DNA from 4 places in the Acidovorax sp. FW305-C-20-28 genome. Region 4 is predicted to be linked to each of the others. Evidence: predicted binding sites of a transcription regulator. Region 4 holds the regulator's gene; each other region holds the start of a gene.
What was found. The regulator FNR, encoded in region 4, switches genes on or off when oxygen is low (the NO sensors DNR and NnrR bind a similar motif). The targets are predictions, from matches to a motif close to TTGATNNNNATCAA.

Region 1 (4,492 bases), on a different contig from region 4:
GCCGCCTGCGCGAGGTGCTGGGCGACGACCTGGTGGTGCGCAGCGGCCAGGGCGTGGAGCCGACCCCCCGCGCCCTGGCGCTGTGGCCGCCCATCCGCGACGCGCTCACGCAACTGCAGGAATCGCTGGCGCCCGGCCGCTTCGACCCGGCCACGGCCGAATCGACCTTCGTGCTGGCCATGGCCGATGCGACCGGGGCCACCCTGGTGCCGGGCCTGGTCGAGATCCTGGAGCACGAAGCCCCGGGCATCGCGGTGCGTGTGGTGCCCCTGACCACGCGCGACCCGCGCCGCCTGCTCGAAGAGGAGGCGGCCGACATGGCCGTGGGCTACTTTCCGGCCGTGCTGGCCGACCTCACGGCGCGCGCGCAGTCGGGCGGCATGGTCTCGTTCGAGAGCCGGCGACTGTACGACAGCGAGTACATGTGCGTGATGCGCCAGGGCCACCCGCTGGCCGACACGCCGCTCACGCTGGACGCCTACTGCGAGGCGCGCCACATGCTGGTGAGTTTTTCGGGCCGGCCCTTCGGCTTCATCGACGAGGCCCTGGCCTCGCTCGGGCGCCGGCGGCGCGTGGTGCTCACGGTGAACCAGTTCTTCACCGCGGGCCGCGTGGTCTCGGGCTCGGACATGCTCACCGTGCTGCCGCGCCACTTCGTGCCGGTGACCGGCATCTCGGGCGCGCTGGTGCAGCGCTCCCTGCCGTTCGACGTGCCGCCCGTGCACGTGGACGCGCTGTGGCGACGCAACAGCACCCAGGAAGCCGCCAAGGGCTGGCTGCTGTCGGCGCTGGCGCGTGCCGCGCGGCGCGCCTTTCCGCACGACGAGCCGGGCCACCCGGTGCATGCACCGGACCACGGAACCCCGTAGACTCGGCGATCCATGCGCATCCAGATCCTGTCCGACCTGCACCTCGAAGCCAACCCCGATTTCATGCCCGAGCCGGCGCCGGACGCCGACCTGCTGGTGCTGGCCGGCGATATCGGCTCCTACCAGGAAGGCGGCGACATGCAGGACCCGGACTTCGGCCTGGCGCGCTTCTCGCCGCTGCCGCAGTTCGCAGGCTGGCCCACGCCGGTGCTCTACGTGCCGGGCAACCACGAATACGACGCGCTCGACTTCGATACCGCCCATGCGCGCCTGCGCGCCACCTGCGAGCGCCTGGGCATCCGCATGCTGGAACGCGAGACCCTGGTGATGGACGGCGTGCGCTTCGTGGCCACCACCCTGTGGGCCAACTACGACGCGCTGGCCGATGACGAACAGGTGACCGACCTCACGCGCCGCCTCAAGCTGCGCGAAAAGGCCTTTCGCGCCGCCAATTACTACCTGACCAAGATGGCCGGCACCAAGGACGGCCAGCCCTTTCTGGCCGAGCCCATGCGCGAGCATGCCCTGGTCTGCGAGCAGTGGCTGCGCGAGGCACTGGCCACGCCCTACGAGGGCACCACGGTGGCCATCACCCACTTCGCGCCCAGCCTGCGCAGCGCCGATCCGCGCTACGGCGTGGTGCCCGGCACGGCGGGGTTCTGCAATGTGCTCGACGACCTGCTGCCCGGGGCCCGGCTGTGGATCCACGGCCACCTGCACTCGCCCAGCGACTACCTCGCCGAGGGTGTGCGTGCCGATGGCAGCCCCTGGCAATGCCGTGTGGTCGCCAACCCGCTGGGCTATGCCCGCAACGGGGAACAGGACAGCTTCCAGCCACGCTACTGCGTCACCGTATGATGGCCTGGCGAAGGGCCGCCCTTCGCCAGCGCAGGATGAAAAGCATGATCCAGGTCAAGACAACAAGCACCCGCGCACGTTACGGTCTGTCATACCAACTAGGAGAATCCGAATGAACATCCTGCTCGCTGTCGACGGCAGCACTTATACCAAGAAAATGCTCGCCTACCTTGCCGCGCACGAGGAGCTGCTGGGCCCCAAGCACGATTACTCGGTGCTGACCGTGCAGGCACCCCTGCCCCCCCGGGCGCGTGCCGCCCTGGGCAAGGAGGCCGCCGACACCTACCACGCCGAAGAAGCCGAGAAGATCCTGGCCCCGGTGGCCAAGTTCCTGGCCCGCCAGGGCGTGCAGCCCAAGCGCATCGTCAAGGTCGGCGCCGTCGGCGAGACCATCTCCAAGGTGGCGGACTCGGGCCGCTACGACCTGCTGGTGATGGGCTCGCACGGCCACGGCGCGCTGGCCACGCTGGTCATGGGTTCGGTGACCACGCAGGTGCTGGCCAACTGCAAGGTGCCGGTGCTGCTGGTGCGCTGAGCCCTTGCGCACGACGCCCTGAGGAACGCCCGGTACGCCGGGCGTTTTTGCGTGCGGGCCCTGCTGCCCGCCCTCAGCGGAAGCGCTCGACCACAAAGTCCACAAAGCTGCGCAGCTTGGGCGAGCGGTAGCGGTCCGGCAGGTAGACCACGTTCATCGGCCGCGCAGGCAGTTCATGGTGGGGGAACAGCTGCACCAGGCGCCCGGCCCGCACCTCCGCTTCCAGCAGGATGGCTGGCTGCAGCACGATGCCCAGGCCGTGCACGGCCGCCACGCGCAGCGCCTGCCCCTGGTTGACCTGCAAGCGTCCCGAGACCGGGACCCGGCTCGCGCCCTCCCCGTCCCCGATGCGCCAGTGCGTGAGGGCGGTGGGCGCGAAGGACAGGCACTCGTGCTGGCCCAGGTCCTGCGGCTGCCGGGGCATGCCGCGGCGCTCCAGGTAGGCGGGGGACGCGCAGACCATCAGCCGGTAGGGGGCCAGCGCCTGGGCAATGAGCCCCGAATCCGGCAGCTCACCGACGCGGACCGCGGCCTCGAATCCCTCCTCCACCAGGTCCACCACCCGGTCGGACAGCGACACATCGAGGCTGACCTCGGGATAGCGCTCCAGGTAGGCGGGCAGCGCCGGCATCAGGGCTTCCGTACCGAAGGTGACGGGCACCGTCACCCGCAGCCGGCCCGCCGGGGCGAGCTGCTGGTTCTGCGCCTGGGCATCGGTCTCGGCCACCAGACGCAGGATCTCCTTGCAACGCGCGTAGTAGTCCTGCCCGAACGGCGTGAGGTGCTGGCGCCGGGTCGTGCGCTGCAGCAGCTGCATGCCCAGCCGCTTCTCCAGCGTGCGCAGGTGGTTGCCCGCCATGGTGGCCGAGATGCCACAGGCCTGCGCCGCCGCGCTGAGGCTGCCCTTCTCGACCGCCAGCACGTAGACCCGCATGCTGTCGAACACATCCATTGCTCACTCCCGCTTCCAAATCAATCAATTTGTCGGCAGTTTATCTCTCGTGCATTTGAAATCACACTGGCGGCCATTCCACTTGCTTCCCCAAGATCCCCATGAAAGCCATTGAACTGACCGCCCCCTCGCTCACCGCCTTGCGCGCAAGCACCCTGCCCGACCCGGTGGCGGGGCCGGGCGAGGTACTGGTGCGCCTGCGCGCCGCCGCGCTGAACTACCTGGACGTGGCCGTGGCCACCGGCGGCTTTCCCGCGCCGGCCTTCCCCATGGTGCCGGTGGCCGATGGCGCGGGCGAGGTCGCCGCGCTCGGCGCCGGCGTGACCGGCCTGGCACTGGGCGACCGGGTGGTTCCGCATTTCATGCCGCATTGGCAGGGCGGCGCCATCACGCCGCGCCATGTGGCCGCCATGCGCGGGCTCACCCTGCCCGGATCGCTCGCCGAATACGTGGCCTTGCCGGCCACGAGCCTGGTGGCCCTGCCGGCGCACCTGGACTTTGTGCAGGGCGCGGCGCTGCCCATCGCCGCGACCACGGCCTGGAACGCCATGCGCGCGGCTGGGGTACGGCCCGGCTCGGTGGTCCTGCTGCTGGGAACGGGGGGCGTGAGCATCTTTGCGCTGCAGTTCGCCAAGGCCTCGGGTGCGACCGTGATCCTGGCCTCCTCGTCCGAGGAGAAGCTCGAGCGCGCGCGCCGGCTCGGCGCGGACCATCTCATCAACTACCGCGCCACGCCGGCCTGGGATGAGAAGGTGCGGGAGCTCACTGGAGGGCATGGCGCCGATCTGGTCGTGGAGACCGTGGGTGCAGCCACGATCGCGCGCTCACTGCAGGCCGCGGCCATGGGAGGCACGGTGTTCACCGTGGGTTTCGTGGGCGGGACCTCGGCCCCGATGGACCTGTTGCCGGTCATCGTCAAGGCGCTGCGCGTGGTGGGCAACAACACCGGCTCGGTGGCCGACCTGGCCGAGGCCGCGCGGGCGATTGCAGCACACCGCATCGTGCCGGTCATCGACCGTGTCTTCGGCCTTGGCGACACCCGCGAGGCCTATGCCCACCTCGCAGCGGGCGGGCAGCATTTCGGCAAGCTGGCCATCGCGCACTGAGGGCGCGAGGCGCCTGGGGTCAGCGCGCCACCAGCCCGTCGAAGCAGGTGCGCAGCACCAGGTCGACGATCTCGGCGTCGGAGTACTGGCCGCTCTCCTTGAGGAAGGTCACCACCGGGTCGCAGGCGCGTGCATACAGGGTGTAGAGCACCACCAGCGGCGGCAGCGTGGG
Region 2 (4,492 bases), on a different contig from region 4:
ACCTGGAGCTCGTGGGCACGGAACGCCTGTCCATCGTGCCGCTGGGCGGCAACACCGAAGTGCAGATGACCAGCGGCTGGCCGCACCCTTCGTTTTCGGGGCGGTTTCTTCCCTCCGAGCGCGAAGTGACCAAGGACGGGTTCAGCGCGCAATGGCGCCTGTCCTCGCTGGCCACCACGGCACAGCAGGACGTTGCCAACAGCAAGCGCATCTGCGTGGGCGGCCAGGACGCCCCGAACGAGTATGCCGTGCCGAGCGGGGGCACGGCCAGCGACTGCGCCGACAGCTTCAGCGTGGCCTTCATCGACCCGGTGAACCCCTATACGCTGGCTGACCGCGCCACCAAGTACGGTGTGCTGTTCATCGCGCTCACCTTCGTGGCCGTGGGCCTGTTCGAGCTGATGAAGAAGCTGCGCGTGCACCCGGTGCAGTACCTGCTGGTGGGCAGCGCGCTGTGCAGCTTCTTCCTGCTGCTGGTGAGCCTGTCGGAGCATGTGGCCTTCGGCTTGGCCTACGGCATCGCGGCCACGGCCTGCGTGCTGCTGCTGGCCTACTATGCCAGCCACATGCTGGGCAGCCTGGCGCGCGGCATTCCGCTGGGGGCCGGCATTGCGCTGCTCTACGGCCTGCTCTACGTGCTGCTGCAGCTGGAGCAGACCGCGCTGGTGGTGGGCTCGATCGCGCTGTTCCTCGTGCTGGCGGCCGTGATGGTGGCGACCCGCAAGGTGAACTGGTACGGGCTCAATGCCTCGGCGGGCGGGCCCCGCCCGCCGGCTCCGCGCCGCGAACCGCCCTCGGTTCCGCCGGCCGCCTCCGGCCTGGTCAGCCCCCAGCAGCCCGGAAGCCCGGCATGACGCACGCAGCCTCCCCCACCGTGGCCTGGGCCCGGCACCTCGCTGCCCCCGCCAGCCACCCCGTGCCGGCCTTGTCGGAGGCCGAGACCCAGCGCGTGCAGCGCTACCGCGACCAGTTGCTGGCCGCCCTCACGGCCCATGACCGGGCCGCGCTGCACACGGCCAAGCAGGCGGTGCTGCGCGCAGCCTACGGCCCGCCCGCCGATGCAGGCCCTCCGGCATCGACCGCGCTGCGCGCGGCCCTGCGCGACCTGTCGTGGCACATGGCCATCCTGCTGCTGCCGCGCCGCCCCACCGCAGCCCTGCACCACTGAGCAGAGTGGACTCTCAGGCGGGCACGGCCTGGGGCGTGGAGCAGCCTGCGCCACCACAGCCCTGCACCAGCCCATCGGGCAGCGCTTCGGGCAGGTGCACGGCACCCGTGGCCGCGTCGAAACCCACGCGCCGCAGGTGCAGGGCCAACGCGGCATCCATGGTCTGGGCATGCTGGGGGAACCACAGCGCCAGTTCGCCCGCCATCATGCGCAGCACCTGCAGGTCTCCGTGGGCAGCGCGCGCCGCGCCTTCGCGCATGACCTGCAGCACCACCTTGTGCTGCATGCTGTGGCAGTTGCCCGAGGCGAAGCGCGTGGCCACCATCCACCGGTCTTCCATGCCGAAATGCTGTTCGGTGTGGGCGATCAGCTCCTGCCACCGGGCGAGCAGCTGCGCATCTTCTGCGCGCTCCACCCCGGCCAGCAGCGCCACGAACTCCTCATGGGTTTCGTCCAGTTGCGGCAGATCCAGTACCAGTGCCTCGGACCATTCCAGTGCTGCCATTGCGTGCTCCCTGCGTAACGTTGGACGGCCAGCTTAGGGGCGCCGGCACCAATCCGTCTTGACGCAGGTCAGACCCTGTTCTCCCCAATGACGAAGCCCCGCACGGGGCGGGGCTTGGCAGCGGTGGGCGCAAGCCCGGGATCAGCTCTGGCCGTACATGCGCTTGGCGTCGTCCACGCACTTGGACTTGGCGTCACCGCTCATGGCGTCGCAGCGCTCCTTGGCGGCCTTGTAGTTGGCCTCGTTCTTCTCGGCAGAAGCGTCCTTGCGGGCTTCGGCCACCTGGGCGCCCTTTTCGGCAGCGCTGTCGGCAGGCTTGGCCGCAGCCTTGGCCACCTTGGCGTTTTCCTTGGCCGTGGTGTGGGCGGCCTTGGCGTCCTTCACGCAGACGTCCTTGGCATTGCCGGTCAGGTCATCGCACTTTTCCTTGGCGATGGCGTAGTCGGCGTCGGCACGGGCCATGCGGGCCTTGTTCGTGGCCTTGTCGGAGGGCTTGTACTGGGCTTCGAGTTCGGCCTTGGCGACGTCTTCAGCGCCCTTGGCTTCCTTCATGCAGATGTCCTTGGCGTTGGCCTTCAGGGCATCGCAGGTGGTCTTGGCGGCCTTGTAGTCGGCCGAGATCTTTTCCTTGGCGGCCTTGTGTTCGGCGTCGGTCATGGCCATGGCCGAAGTGGCCATCAGGCCGGCGACGACGGAGGCGATCAGGGTACGGGCGATTTGCATGGTTTTCTCCTCAGGGTCTCAGGGGGATGTTGGTGTGATGGGGTGAGGCGCTGGCTCCGGGTGCCCGCCCTCTGCAGGGCAGGCCCCTGGAGGGTTGGCAGCAGGTACCCGCAGCCTCTGTCAGTCGTTGAAGCGGAAGTCGGGGTTGCGGCTTTGCCAGTCCGTGAGCTGCTTTTCGGCCGCGTCGCGGGCCAGGCCCTGGCGCTCCTGCAGCTTGCCCAGGAACTGTTCGCGCTTGCCGTCGATGACGTCCAGGTCGTCGTTGGTGAGCTTGCCCCACTGTTCGGTGATCTTGCCTTTGAACTGCTTCCAGTTGCCCTTGATGGTGTCTTCGTTCATGGTGTGCATCCTCGAAAAATGTCGCTTCAGCCATCCACTCGGAGTGCGTGGAACACTTGCGTGATGCGATGGAAAGACTGTAAGAACGGGGCCGTTCGCAGCGCGTAGTCCGCACCGTGGAACCCGCGTCGGCGCATGCCTACGGGTCTGCCGGACAAGCCCCCGCTACGGCGTTCGGAGCGGTTCCAGTCGCCGAAAAAGCGGGTGTTGCGGCAATGCATCGCCCAAAACGCCGCCCGCCCTCTGTGGCGGCGGATGCGCGTTTCTTTTGGTAACGCTTACTAGCATGTAGGGAATGCTGGTTTTGTAGGAGCTTGCCTACACTTCTCAACAAATCTTCACAAAAGTCGCTATGACACACGCCCACGAAGCTTCCGATGCGGCGCTGGCAACTGCCTTGCCCGCACGCGCGCCCTCCTCTGTGCCGCCGACCGATGCAGCGCCCGCCGCGTCGGGTTCCGTGGGTTCTCCCTGGCTCAAGCTCTCGGCCGCCGCGGCCGCCAGTGCGGCCCTCGCGGCCTGCGGTGGCGGCGATGCCGAGGCCGAAGCGCCCCCGGCTTTGCGCCAGGCCGACAACGCCCCCCACGTGCCACTGCTGGGCGACATGGGCGGCTCGGGCTCCTTCCGCTCGGACCAGGCGGCCAGCCGCACCCCCACGCCCGATGAGCTGATGGACTGGGCGGAGATGGTGTTTCCGCAGTACTTCGACTCGCACCAGAACACCATCACCAGCGGCGCACTCGTGTACCGCTACTACGGCGGCACGCGCAACTACCTGGGGGTGTACCAAGGCAATGTCGTGGTGCTGGGCCCGCCCACCAACAACGCCGTGGTCAACGTCGGCGCGCTGGCCAGCTTTGGCGACGCGGTCTTCTCCAGTGGCCGGCCGCTCAACGACCCGGAGGCCGCGCGCTTCCTGTTGCAGGCAGGCTTTGCCGCCACCACGCAGGACATCGCCACGGTGCGTTCCATCGGCTTCGAAGCCTGGCTGAACTCGCAGTTCAACGCCCCCATCGGCATCGCCGGCTGGGAATGGCTCAACCAGCGCGGCTACGCCACGGTGGACAACTCCACGGCCTACTACGACAACACCTACCCCGGCGACTGCATGATCTGGTCGCAGCTCATGACCTCGCCCGACAGCCTGCGCAAGCGGGTGGCACTGGCGCTGTCGGAGATCTTCGTGGTCTCGCTCTCGGGCCTGGATTTCAACTGGCGCAGCCATGGCATCGCGCACTACTGGGACACGCTGGTCACCCACGCCTTCGGCAACTTCCGCAACCTGCTCCAGGACGTGTCGCTGAACCCGGCCATGGGCTACTACCTCAACACGCGTGGCAACCAGAAGGAAAACGCCGCCACGGGCCGCCAGCCCGACGAGAACTATGCGCGCGAGGTCATGCAGCTGATGTCCATTGGGCTGGTCATGCTCAACATCGATGGCACGGTGCGCCGCGATGGCGCGGGCCAACCCATCGAAAGCTACAGCCAGTCCGACGTGACCAACCTGGCGCGGGTGTTCACAGGCTACGACTACAACCAGTCACTGAACCAGCAGGGCACCGTGCCCGGCACCACACGCACGGTGCCCAACACGGCGTTCACGCGGCTGCCCATGTCGCTCAACGCCTCGCTGCACTCCACCCTGGCGGTGAGCTTCCTGGGGACCAACATCGCGGCCAACACGCCCGGTGCCGCGGCCCTGGCGACGGCCATGGACACGCTGTTCTACCATGGCAACGTGGCGCCCTTCATCT
Region 3 (4,492 bases), on a different contig from region 4:
ACCCGCTGGGGCGCGCGCATGGGCGACACCAAGATGGTGGACATGATGATCGGCGCGCTGCACGACCCCTTCCACGCCATCCACATGGGCGTGACGGCCGAGAACATCGCCGCCAAGTGGGGCATCAGCCGCGAAGAGCAGGACAGGCTGGCCGTGGAAAGCCACAACCGCGCCGAGCGCGCCACGGCGGCGGGCTACTTCAAGGACCAGATCGTGCCGGTCACCTTGAAGAGCAAGAAGGGCGACGTGCAATACGCAACGGACGAGCATTTCCGCAGCGGCGCCACGCTCGACGATTTCGCCAAGCTCAAGCCGGTGTTCGCCAAGGAAAACGGCACGGTGACGGCCGGCAATGCCTCGGGCATCAACGACGCAGCCGCGGCCGTGGTGCTGATGGAAGCCGGCGCCGCCAAGGCGCGTGGCGCCAAGCCGCTGGCGCGCTTGGTGGCCTACGCCCATGCCGGCGTGGACCCCAAGTACATGGGCATCGGCCCCGTGCCTGCCACGCAGCTGGCACTCAAGAAGGCCGGCCTCACGGTGGCTGACCTGGACGTGATCGAGGCCAACGAGGCCTTCGCCGCCCAGGCCTGCGCCGTGAGCAAGGACCTGGGCCTGGACCCGGCCAAGGTCAACCCCAACGGCTCGGGCATCTCTCTGGGCCACCCCATCGGCGCCACGGGCGCACTGATCACGGTGAAGGCCTTGCACGAGCTGCAGCGCGTGCAAGGCCGCTATGCGCTGGTGACCATGTGCATCGGCGGCGGCCAGGGCATTGCCGCGATCTTCGAACGCCTCTGACCGATACCGGGGCCTGCCATCGCCACCCGCGATGCTGCCACCCCGTATTGGCAAGGCAGCACCCCCGCCGTATCGGCGATCATGGCGAGGTGCTGGCCCAGACCGGCAGAGTGGAGCATGCCCGCCGCGGCGGCTCCCCCATTGAACCGACGGAGACATCTTTCACCATGATTCGCACCCTGATTTCCTTCAGTGCGCTGGCCCTCGCCCTGGGTGCCACCGCCCATGCCCAGGCACCCGCCCCGGCCGCAGGCTACCCCAACAAGCCCATCCGCCTGATCGTGCCCTTCCCACCGGGCGGCGGCACCGACATCCTGTCGCGCCTGGTGGCCACCAAGCTCACCGAGAGCGCCAAGTGGACCGTGGTGGCCGACAACAAGGCCGGTGCCGGCGGCACCATCGGCATCGGCGAGGCCGTGAAAGCCGGGCCCACAGGCTATGACCTGGTGATGGGCCAGAAGGACAACCTGGTCATCGGCCCCTGGCTCTACAAGAACCTGCCCTGGGACCCCACCAAGGACCTGACCGCCGTGGCCCACGTGGCCTACACGCCCGTGGTCATCGCCACCAGCGCCAACTCCAAGTACAAGACCCTGGCCGATGTGGTCGCAGCCGCCAAGGCGGCGCCCGGCACCGTCACCTACGGCTCGCCCGGCAACGGCACCTCCATCCACTTGGCCGGCGATCTGTTCGAGAAGGCCGCGGGCGTCAAGCTCAGCCACATCCCCTACAAGGGCTCGAACCCCGCCCTCATGGACGCACTGGCCGGCAATGTGGACCTGCTGATGTCGTCCGTGCCTTCGGCCATGGGCCAGCTCAAGTCGGGCAAGCTGCGTGCCCTGGCCGTCACCTCGGCCAAGCGCAGTTCCTCCCTGCCCGACGTGCCCACGGTGGCCGAATCGGGCTTCAAGGGCTTTGACGTGAGCACCTGGTATGGCGTGTTCGCCCCCGCCGGTACGCCCGCCAACGTGGTGTCGGCGGTCAATGCCGAGATCAACAAGCTGCTGGCCACGCCCGAGATGAAGGACGCCATCCACGCCCAGGGTGCCGAGCCCGAGGCCATGTCGGCCGCCCAGTTCGGCACGCTGCTCAAGACCGACTACACCAAGTGGAAGGGCATCGTGGAAGCTTCCGGCGCAAAGATCGAGTAACCGGAAGCTTTGCGGCTTCCATGAAAAATGGCTCCCTCGGGAGCCATTTTCTTGTTGGTGTGCGTGACCGCTGCAGTTCAGGTACGCACAACCAGCACCGGCACATGCACGGCACCCAGCACGCGCTGGGTCACGCTGCCCAGCACCAGCTTTTCCAGGCCGCGGCGGCCGTGCGAGCCCATCACGATCAGGTCGGCGCCCGTGCTCAGCACGGCGCTCAGGATGCCATCGTGCACGGTATGGCCCTCGCCCACCACCGTGCTCACCTGCACGCCGGCAGCGGTGAGTTCGGTGCGCGCCTTCTCCAGCGCGGCGTTGGCCTCGGCCGTCGCGGCGCTCAGGTACTGGGCCTGGCCGTAGGCAAAGTCGGCGCCCACGCCGGTGAACGGATAGGGATCCACCACGTACAAGGCGGTCACGGCGCTGCCGAAGGTCTTGGCCAGGCCCGCTGCCTTGGCCACGGCCAGCGAGGCGATGTCGGAGCCGTCAATGGGAACCAGGATGTGCTTGAACATGGTGTCTTCTCCTTGTGTGAATGCACCCTCGGCGAGGCCTGCGGTGCGATGAAGGACAGTGTGAACCTGCACCATACCGCGCATCTTGATCCGCATCAAACAGCAGGCGCATGATCAGGCCATTGACGCACCATGACGACGCCTTGTCCTACAGACAGGCACCCTACGCCCCCTGGAAGCCCCCGCGTCGGCAGGTGACCACCAGCGTGTCGCGGTAACCGCCCGGAGCAATGGGCTGGATGGGCGTGGACTCGTGGATCATGCGCGCATCGTCGAGCAGCAGCAGCGACCAGGGCTCGGTGAGGGTGAAGCGCTGGCCGCCGGGGCCGTTGGCCTCGAACACGCGGGTCTCGCCGCCCTTGATGCCCACACGGCCCACCAGGAACACGGCCACCAGGTCCACGCCGTCACGGTGCGCCCCTTCGGGCGTGGGCCGGCCAATGCCGCCTTCGGTATCGATGCGGAACTGGTGCGCCTCCACCGACCAGGGCTGCGGCGCCTGGCCATCGGCAAACACCGCGTCGGACACCCGGGCCAAGGCCTGCAGCAGCTGCGACCACGCGGGCTGCGCCACGGTGGCGGCCTCCATGGGCGCAAACCAGCGCTCCATGCCACCGTGCAAGGCGTTGTACTCCACGGGCTGCCAGTGCGCGCGGTGCGGTACCTGCTGCACCTGCCCGCCCTGCACCACGAAGCAGGAATGGCGCCGGCGCCGGTAGCGCCCGCCATCCTTGAGGAACTCATCGGGCGGCAAAGCCTGCCAGTCGGCGTTGAGCGCCAGCAGTGCAGGCAGCGGGCAACCGATCCAGGCCGCCACGTCGGCGGGCGAAAGCACGGCAAAACCCGCGCTGCGCAGCTGCGCCGCGGTCCCGGAAGGGCTGGTGAACGGGGGAGAAAAAGTGACTTGGGCCATAGAGGCCCGAGCATAAGGCTTAACCGCCGGCACCGTGTGCTGCAGGGCCGGCGCAGGCAGGCAGAGCGCGGCGGATGTGATGCAGGTCAAGCGGCACAGGCCAGGCCATGTGCCTGCAGCCGCTCAGGCGCCGGCCTGCGCCATCTGCGCCGCAATGCGTGGCAGCGCACTGGCTGGTGCCGGGCGCCCGAACAGGTAGCCCTGGTAATGCAGGCAGCCCACACTGGCCAGCATGTCGCGCTGCTCAGGGGTTTCCACGCCTTCGGCGATGACGCCCAGGTCCAGGCTGTGGGCCAGGTTGACGATGGTGCGGGCGATCGCCGCATCGTTGGGGTCAGTGAGCAGGTCGCGCACAAAGCTCTGGTCGATCTTGAGCTGGTCCAGGGGCAGCCGCTTGAGGTAGCTGAGCGATGAGTAGCCCGTGCCGAAGTCGTCGAGCGAAAAGCGCACCCCCAGGGCGCGCAACGAGCCCATGCGGCGGATGATGTCCTCCACGTCGTCGAGCAGCAGCGACTCCGTGAGCTCCAGCTTCAACCGCAGCGGATTGGCGCCCGTGCTGTGCAGGACTTCCACCACCTCCTCCACGAAGTGCGGGTGGCGGAACTGCAGCGCGCTCACGTTCACGGCCACCGTCCAATGCGCCGTGGCCGCATCGCGCCCCCATTCCACCAACTGCAGGCAGGCAGCCCGCAGGATCCACGCGCCCAGCGGCACGATCAGGCCGCAGGCCTCGGCCACGGGCACGAACTCGGCGGGCGAGACCAGCCCGCGCTCGGGGTGCTCCCAGCGCAGCAGCGCCTCGGCGCCCACCATGCCCTGGTCCTGGCTGATCTGGGGCTGGTAGTGCAGCAGGAACTGGCCCTCGCGCAGCGCCTCGCGCAAACCCGCCTCCAGCGCGGTGCGCGCCGTGACGGCAGCCTGGGTGCGCGGGTCGAAGAAGCGCAGCGTGTTGCGCCCCGCTCCCTTGGCTTGGTACATGGCCATGTCGCCGCGCTTGAGCAGTTCGTCCACCGTGGTGTGGGGATCGGCATACAGGGTGACGCCGATGCTGCAGGAGCTGTGGTGGGCATGGCCGCCGAGCTGGTAGCTCTGCGCCAGGGCCTGCAGCACCTTGC
Region 4 (4,492 bases):
CAGGCCCATCACCAAAGCGGTCCAGCCCAGGGCAAACAGCATGAAATCCGCTCCTTTCTACCCAACACACCATCCATCGAACATGACCCCTAGAAACTGGCGCGGCCAAGGCGAGTGCCCCCGCGCAAGGGCCGCCCCGCCGCGCTGGGGGCGTCCCCCTGGGGGAAGGCGCGAAGCGACTCAGGGGGGGTCATATGATCCGGGAGAACCGGGCGCGGTTGCGGTCGGCCTGCAGGTAGCGGTCGAACACCATGGCGATGCCGCGCACGAAGAACCAGCCCATGGACGTGACGGTGATGCCCTCACCGGTCACGCTGACCAGCCCCTGCTCCTGCAGGCCCGCGAGCTGCTCCAACTCTGCCGCGAAGGTGCGGCGAAAGTCGATCAGCCAGCCCGCCTCGATGGACTCGAAGGACAGCTCGCCCTGGCACATCAGCGCCATGATGACGGCGCGGCGCACCAGGTCGTCGCGGTTCAGCGCCAGGCCGCGCACCACGGGCAGACGGCCCTGGTCCAGCAGGTCGTAGTACTCGTCCAGGGTCTTGGCGTTCTGGCTGTAGGTGGCGCCCACGCGGCCGATGGCCGAGACGCCCAGGGCGATCAGGTCGCAGTCGGGCTGGGTGCTGTAGCCCTGGAAGTTGCGGTGCAGCCGCCCCTGTCGCTTGGCCACGGCCAGGGCGTCGGTGGGCAGGGCGAAATGGTCCATGCCCACATAGACATAGCCTGCATCCATGAACTGCTGCAGCGAGCGCGACAGCATGGCCACCTTGGAAGGCGCCGCGGGCAGCTCGGCCGGCACGATGCGCCGCTGGGGCTTGAAGCGCTCGGGCAGGTGGGCATAGGCATACAGGGCGATGCGGTCGGGCCGCAGGGCCTTGACCTGCTCCAGCGTGCGGTCGAAGGATTCGGGCGTCTGCCGCGGCAGGCCATAGATCAGGTCCACGTTGACCGACTCGAAGCCCAGGCGGCGCGCGGATTCCACCAGCGCGAACACCTGCTCGGCCGGCTGCACGCGGTGCACCGCCTTCTGCACGTCGGCATCGAAGTCCTGCACGCCAAAGCTCAGGCGGTTGAAGCCCAGCTCGGCCAGCACGGCCAGGCGCTCGGCCGTCACGGTGCGCGGGTCCACCTCGATGGAGTATTCGCCGCCCGGCGCAAAGCTGAAACTGCGCTTGAGCACGGCCATCAGCTCGCGCAGCTTGTCATCCGACAGAAAGGTGGGCGTACCCCCGCCCAGGTGCAGCTGGCTCACCACCTGGCCGGTGCCGCAGTGGGCTGTGTGCAGCTCCACCTCGCGCGCCAGGTAGCGCAGGTACACGTCGCCCCGGTCGTGGTGTTTGGTGATGATCTTGTTGCAGGCGCAGTAGTAGCACAGCGATTCGCAGAACGGAATGTGCACGTACAGCGACAGCGGCAGCGCCTTGCCCGGCGCGCCCGCCCGGCGCTGTGCCAGGGCCAGCACGTAATCGTTTTCGCCAAACGCCTCCACGAAGCGGTCGGCCGTGGGATAGGAGGTATAACGGGGGCCCGGCACGTCGAAACGGGTCAGGAGTTCGGGCGTCACAGCGGTCATTTCGGGGGCATTCCTTATTGAAGTGGAACTTTGCCGCAGTGCCCGCCCCCTGTCCTTGACCTAGATCAAGTGTTGAAAGTCCCCCAGGGGCCACAATTTGATTCATGTCAGCCACCACCACGCTCCTCTCGCCGGATGCGATCCGTTCGCAACCCCCAACAGCTGCTGCGCCCATGAACCCGCTCACCATCAAAGTCGCCTGTTCCAACTGCAACCTGCGCGAACTGTGCATGCCCGTGGGCCTGAACGACGCGCAGCTGGAACGCATCGACGAGATCGTGGCCACGCGGCGCAAGGTCAAGCGCGGCGGCACGCTGTTTCGCAATGGCGAGACCTTCACCTCGCTGTACGCCATCCGCACCGGCTTCTTCAAGACCTGCGTGGCCACCGAGGACGGACGTGACCAGGTGACGGGCTTCCAGATGGCGGGCGAGATCATCGGCCTGGACGGCATCGTGAACGACCACCACACCTGCGACGCCGTGGCGCTCGAAGATGCCGAGGTCTGCGTGATGCCCTTCGACCGCATCGAGGAACTCTCGCGCGAGGTCACGGCCCTGCAGCACCATGTGCACAAGATCATGAGCCGCGAGATCGTGCGCGAGCACGGCGTCATGCTGCTCCTGGGCAGCATGCGCGCCGAGGAGCGCCTGGCGGCGTTTCTACTGAACTTGGTGCAGCGCCTGCATGCGCGCGGCTTTTCGCAGTCCGAGCTGGTGCTGCGCATGACGCGCGAGGAGATCGGCAGCTACCTGGGCCTCAAGCTCGAAACCGTTAGCCGCACCTTCTCCAAGTTCGTCGAGGAAGGCATCGTCGAGGTCAAGCAGCGCCATGTGCGCATCCTCGACACCGATGCGCTCAAGCGCATCGTGAATTCGCAAACCTGTAGCTAAGAGAACCTGTTTACGATCTCCCAGGGGTCGCGCAGCGGCCTTGGCGGGTGGGATGCAAGGCGCGGGGTGCAGTTGATAGCTCAGCTATCAACAAGCGCCGCAACGCCGCAGACCGCCCGCCAAGGCCACTGCCCGAAGGGTTGGAGCGAAATCGGGCGATTGGACGCCCCGGCTGCTTGCATGGGCACGAGCCCATGCGGCGCACCCGAAGCATCCACTCATCCCGATTGCGCTCCAACGCGATCCCCTGCGAGATCGCAAACAGGTTCTCAAACCTGAAGCCGGGCGAGCACTTCGGCCTTGCCGCTGCTGGCATCAGCCCGCAAGATCAGCGCCTCGCCCGAGCTGGTATTGCCGCCCGCGAGATCGGCGAGCACGAACATGTGCGTGAACCAGGCTTCGAAACTTCCGGCCCGCAGCGATGCGGCCACCAGCGCCTGGCGCAATTCGCGCAAATGGTCTGCGCCAGTGGTCTCGCGTACACCATGCGGGGAGCCTAGCGCCGGCCACACCTGGGGTGCTGCAAACGCCAGAGTCGCCGTGTCGATGCAGCGGCACCAGGGGCTGGCGAGCACCCTGGCCGGTTGCAGTTGGCGCTCCTTGAACCACGCGCCCGTGCGCCGCGCCTGCTCGCGGCCTTCGTCATTGAGGTTGCGCTGGGTGCTGCAATCGCCCAGGCGGAACCCCGGCGGATCGAACGTGCCGGGCGCCAGCGCGTGGCGGAACGCGGCCACCACCCCACCCTTGCGCAACAGGGCTTCGGCCTCCCGATCCTGGCTGGCCCAGGCGCGCAGCGTGGCGAGGGCCAGGCCGGCGCCCAGCAGGGTGCGCCGGCCCAGGGCCGCGTCCTGAAAACGGTGGCATGTCGGCATGGAACTCCCCGGCATCGGGTGAAGCGTTGGCGCCCCACTGTAGCGGGGAGTGCGCCGCCGGGTGCAAACCTGCGGGGGCGCCGGGGTCTTGCCGCGGCGCCCAGGGCCTGCTCAATCGAGCGAAATGCGCTGCGCCTTGATCAGCTTGTGCCACTTGTCGGTTTCGGTGCGGATCAGGTCCGCATACTGGGCCGGCGTGCTGGCCACGGGCTCGATGCCGAAATCGATGAGCTTTTGCTTGACGGCAGGCTGGTTGATGGCCGTGGCCACCTGTTTTTGCAAAGCGTTCACCACGTCGGCCGGCGTGCCCGCGGGGGCGACGATGCCCACCTGGGCAGAGGCCTCCACATTCTTGAAGCCCAGCTCGGCAAAGGTCGGCACATCGGGCAGCTGGGGCAGGCGCTTGGCGTTGGCCACGGCCAGGGGGCGCACCTTGCCGGCCTTGATGAAGGCGCCGCCAGCGGCCAGGTCGACCATCATCGCGGGGATCTGGCCGCCGGCCAGGTCGGTGAGCGCGGGCGCCGCGCCGCGGTAGGGGATGTGGGTCATGAACAGGCCGGCATCGACCTTGAGCAGTTCCATCGCAAGATGGTGCGGGCTGCCGGCGCCGGCCGAGCCGAAGCTCATGGCGCCGGGCTTGGCCTTGGCCTTGGCGATGAAGTCCTTGGCGTCCTTGAAGTCCGCGCCCGGGTGGGCCACCAGGATCATGGGGAACTTGCCCATCAGCGTCACGGGCACGAGGTCCTTGCTGGGGTTGTAGGTCAGCTTGCTGTACAGCGCGGGGTTGAACACCATGGTGCCGTTGTCGGCCGACAGGATGGTGTAGCCGTCGGGTGCGGAGCGGCCCGTCTCGACGGCGGCAATGGCGGTGTTGCCACCGGGCTTGTTGTCGATCAGCACCGGCTGGCCGATCTGCGTCGACAGCTGCTGGCCCACCGTGCGCGCGAGAAAATCGGAGCCGCCGCCTGCCGGGTAAGGCACCAGCCAGCGGATGGACTTGGCGGGGTAAGCAGCAGTTTGCGCGCTGGCCGGTGCGGCCCAGGCCAGCAACGCGGGCAGGGCCAGCATGGCGGCAACCAAGCGACGATTTTTCAACATGTCCAGACCTCGTAGGATTAATATCTGCGTGATGTTACTCCGCTATGCGTAATAAC

Region 1: AC3WOH_RS00295 (universal stress protein) is a predicted target of FNR. The motif match lies at 1,772-1,785, and genes of this name have one in related genera.
Region 2: AC3WOH_RS18615 (hemerythrin domain-containing protein) is a predicted target of FNR. The motif match lies at 1,732-1,745, and genes of this name have one in related genera.
Region 3: AC3WOH_RS31615 (universal stress protein) is a predicted target of FNR. The motif match lies at 2,550-2,563, and genes of this name have one in related genera.

Annotation. Positions count from the first base shown of each region.
Region 1 covers NZ_JBYSYM010000001.1:62,441-66,932, forward strand. Annotated here, with positions in the region: gene AC3WOH_RS00285 (LysR family transcriptional regulator) at 1-869, shown strand, start outside; gene AC3WOH_RS00290 (metallophosphoesterase) at 882-1,727, shown strand; gene AC3WOH_RS00295 (universal stress protein) at 1,840-2,262, shown strand; gene AC3WOH_RS00300 (LysR family transcriptional regulator) at 2,336-3,214, opposite strand; gene AC3WOH_RS00305 (zinc-dependent alcohol dehydrogenase family protein) at 3,316-4,320, shown strand; gene AC3WOH_RS00310 (TetR/AcrR family transcriptional regulator) at 4,340-4,492, opposite strand, start outside.
Region 2 covers NZ_JBYSYM010000016.1:19,480-23,971, forward strand. Annotated here, with positions in the region: gene creD (cell envelope integrity protein CreD) at 1-854, shown strand, start outside; gene AC3WOH_RS18610 (hypothetical protein) at 851-1,168, shown strand; gene AC3WOH_RS18615 (hemerythrin domain-containing protein) at 1,182-1,673, opposite strand; gene AC3WOH_RS18620 (hypothetical protein) at 1,815-2,396, opposite strand; gene AC3WOH_RS18625 (CsbD family protein) at 2,517-2,735, opposite strand; gene AC3WOH_RS18630 (DUF1800 domain-containing protein) at 3,088-4,492, shown strand, end outside.
Region 3 covers NZ_JBYSYM010000045.1:23,700-28,191, reverse strand. Annotated here, with positions in the region: gene bktB (beta-ketothiolase BktB) at 1-798, shown strand, start outside; gene AC3WOH_RS31620 (tripartite tricarboxylate transporter substrate binding protein) at 966-1,949, shown strand; gene AC3WOH_RS31615 (universal stress protein) at 2,027-2,464, opposite strand; gene AC3WOH_RS31610 (2OG-Fe dioxygenase family protein) at 2,628-3,377, opposite strand; gene AC3WOH_RS31605 (EAL domain-containing protein) at 3,501-4,492, opposite strand, start outside.
Region 4 covers NZ_JBYSYM010000046.1:19,525-24,016, reverse strand. Annotated here, with positions in the region: gene AC3WOH_RS31795 (sulfite exporter TauE/SafE family protein) at 1-42, opposite strand, end outside; gene hemN (oxygen-independent coproporphyrinogen III oxidase) at 191-1,573, opposite strand; gene fnr (fumarate/nitrate reduction transcriptional regulator Fnr) at 1,747-2,466, shown strand; gene AC3WOH_RS31780 (histidine phosphatase family protein) at 2,736-3,338, opposite strand; gene AC3WOH_RS31775 (Bug family tripartite tricarboxylate transporter substrate binding protein) at 3,450-4,436, opposite strand.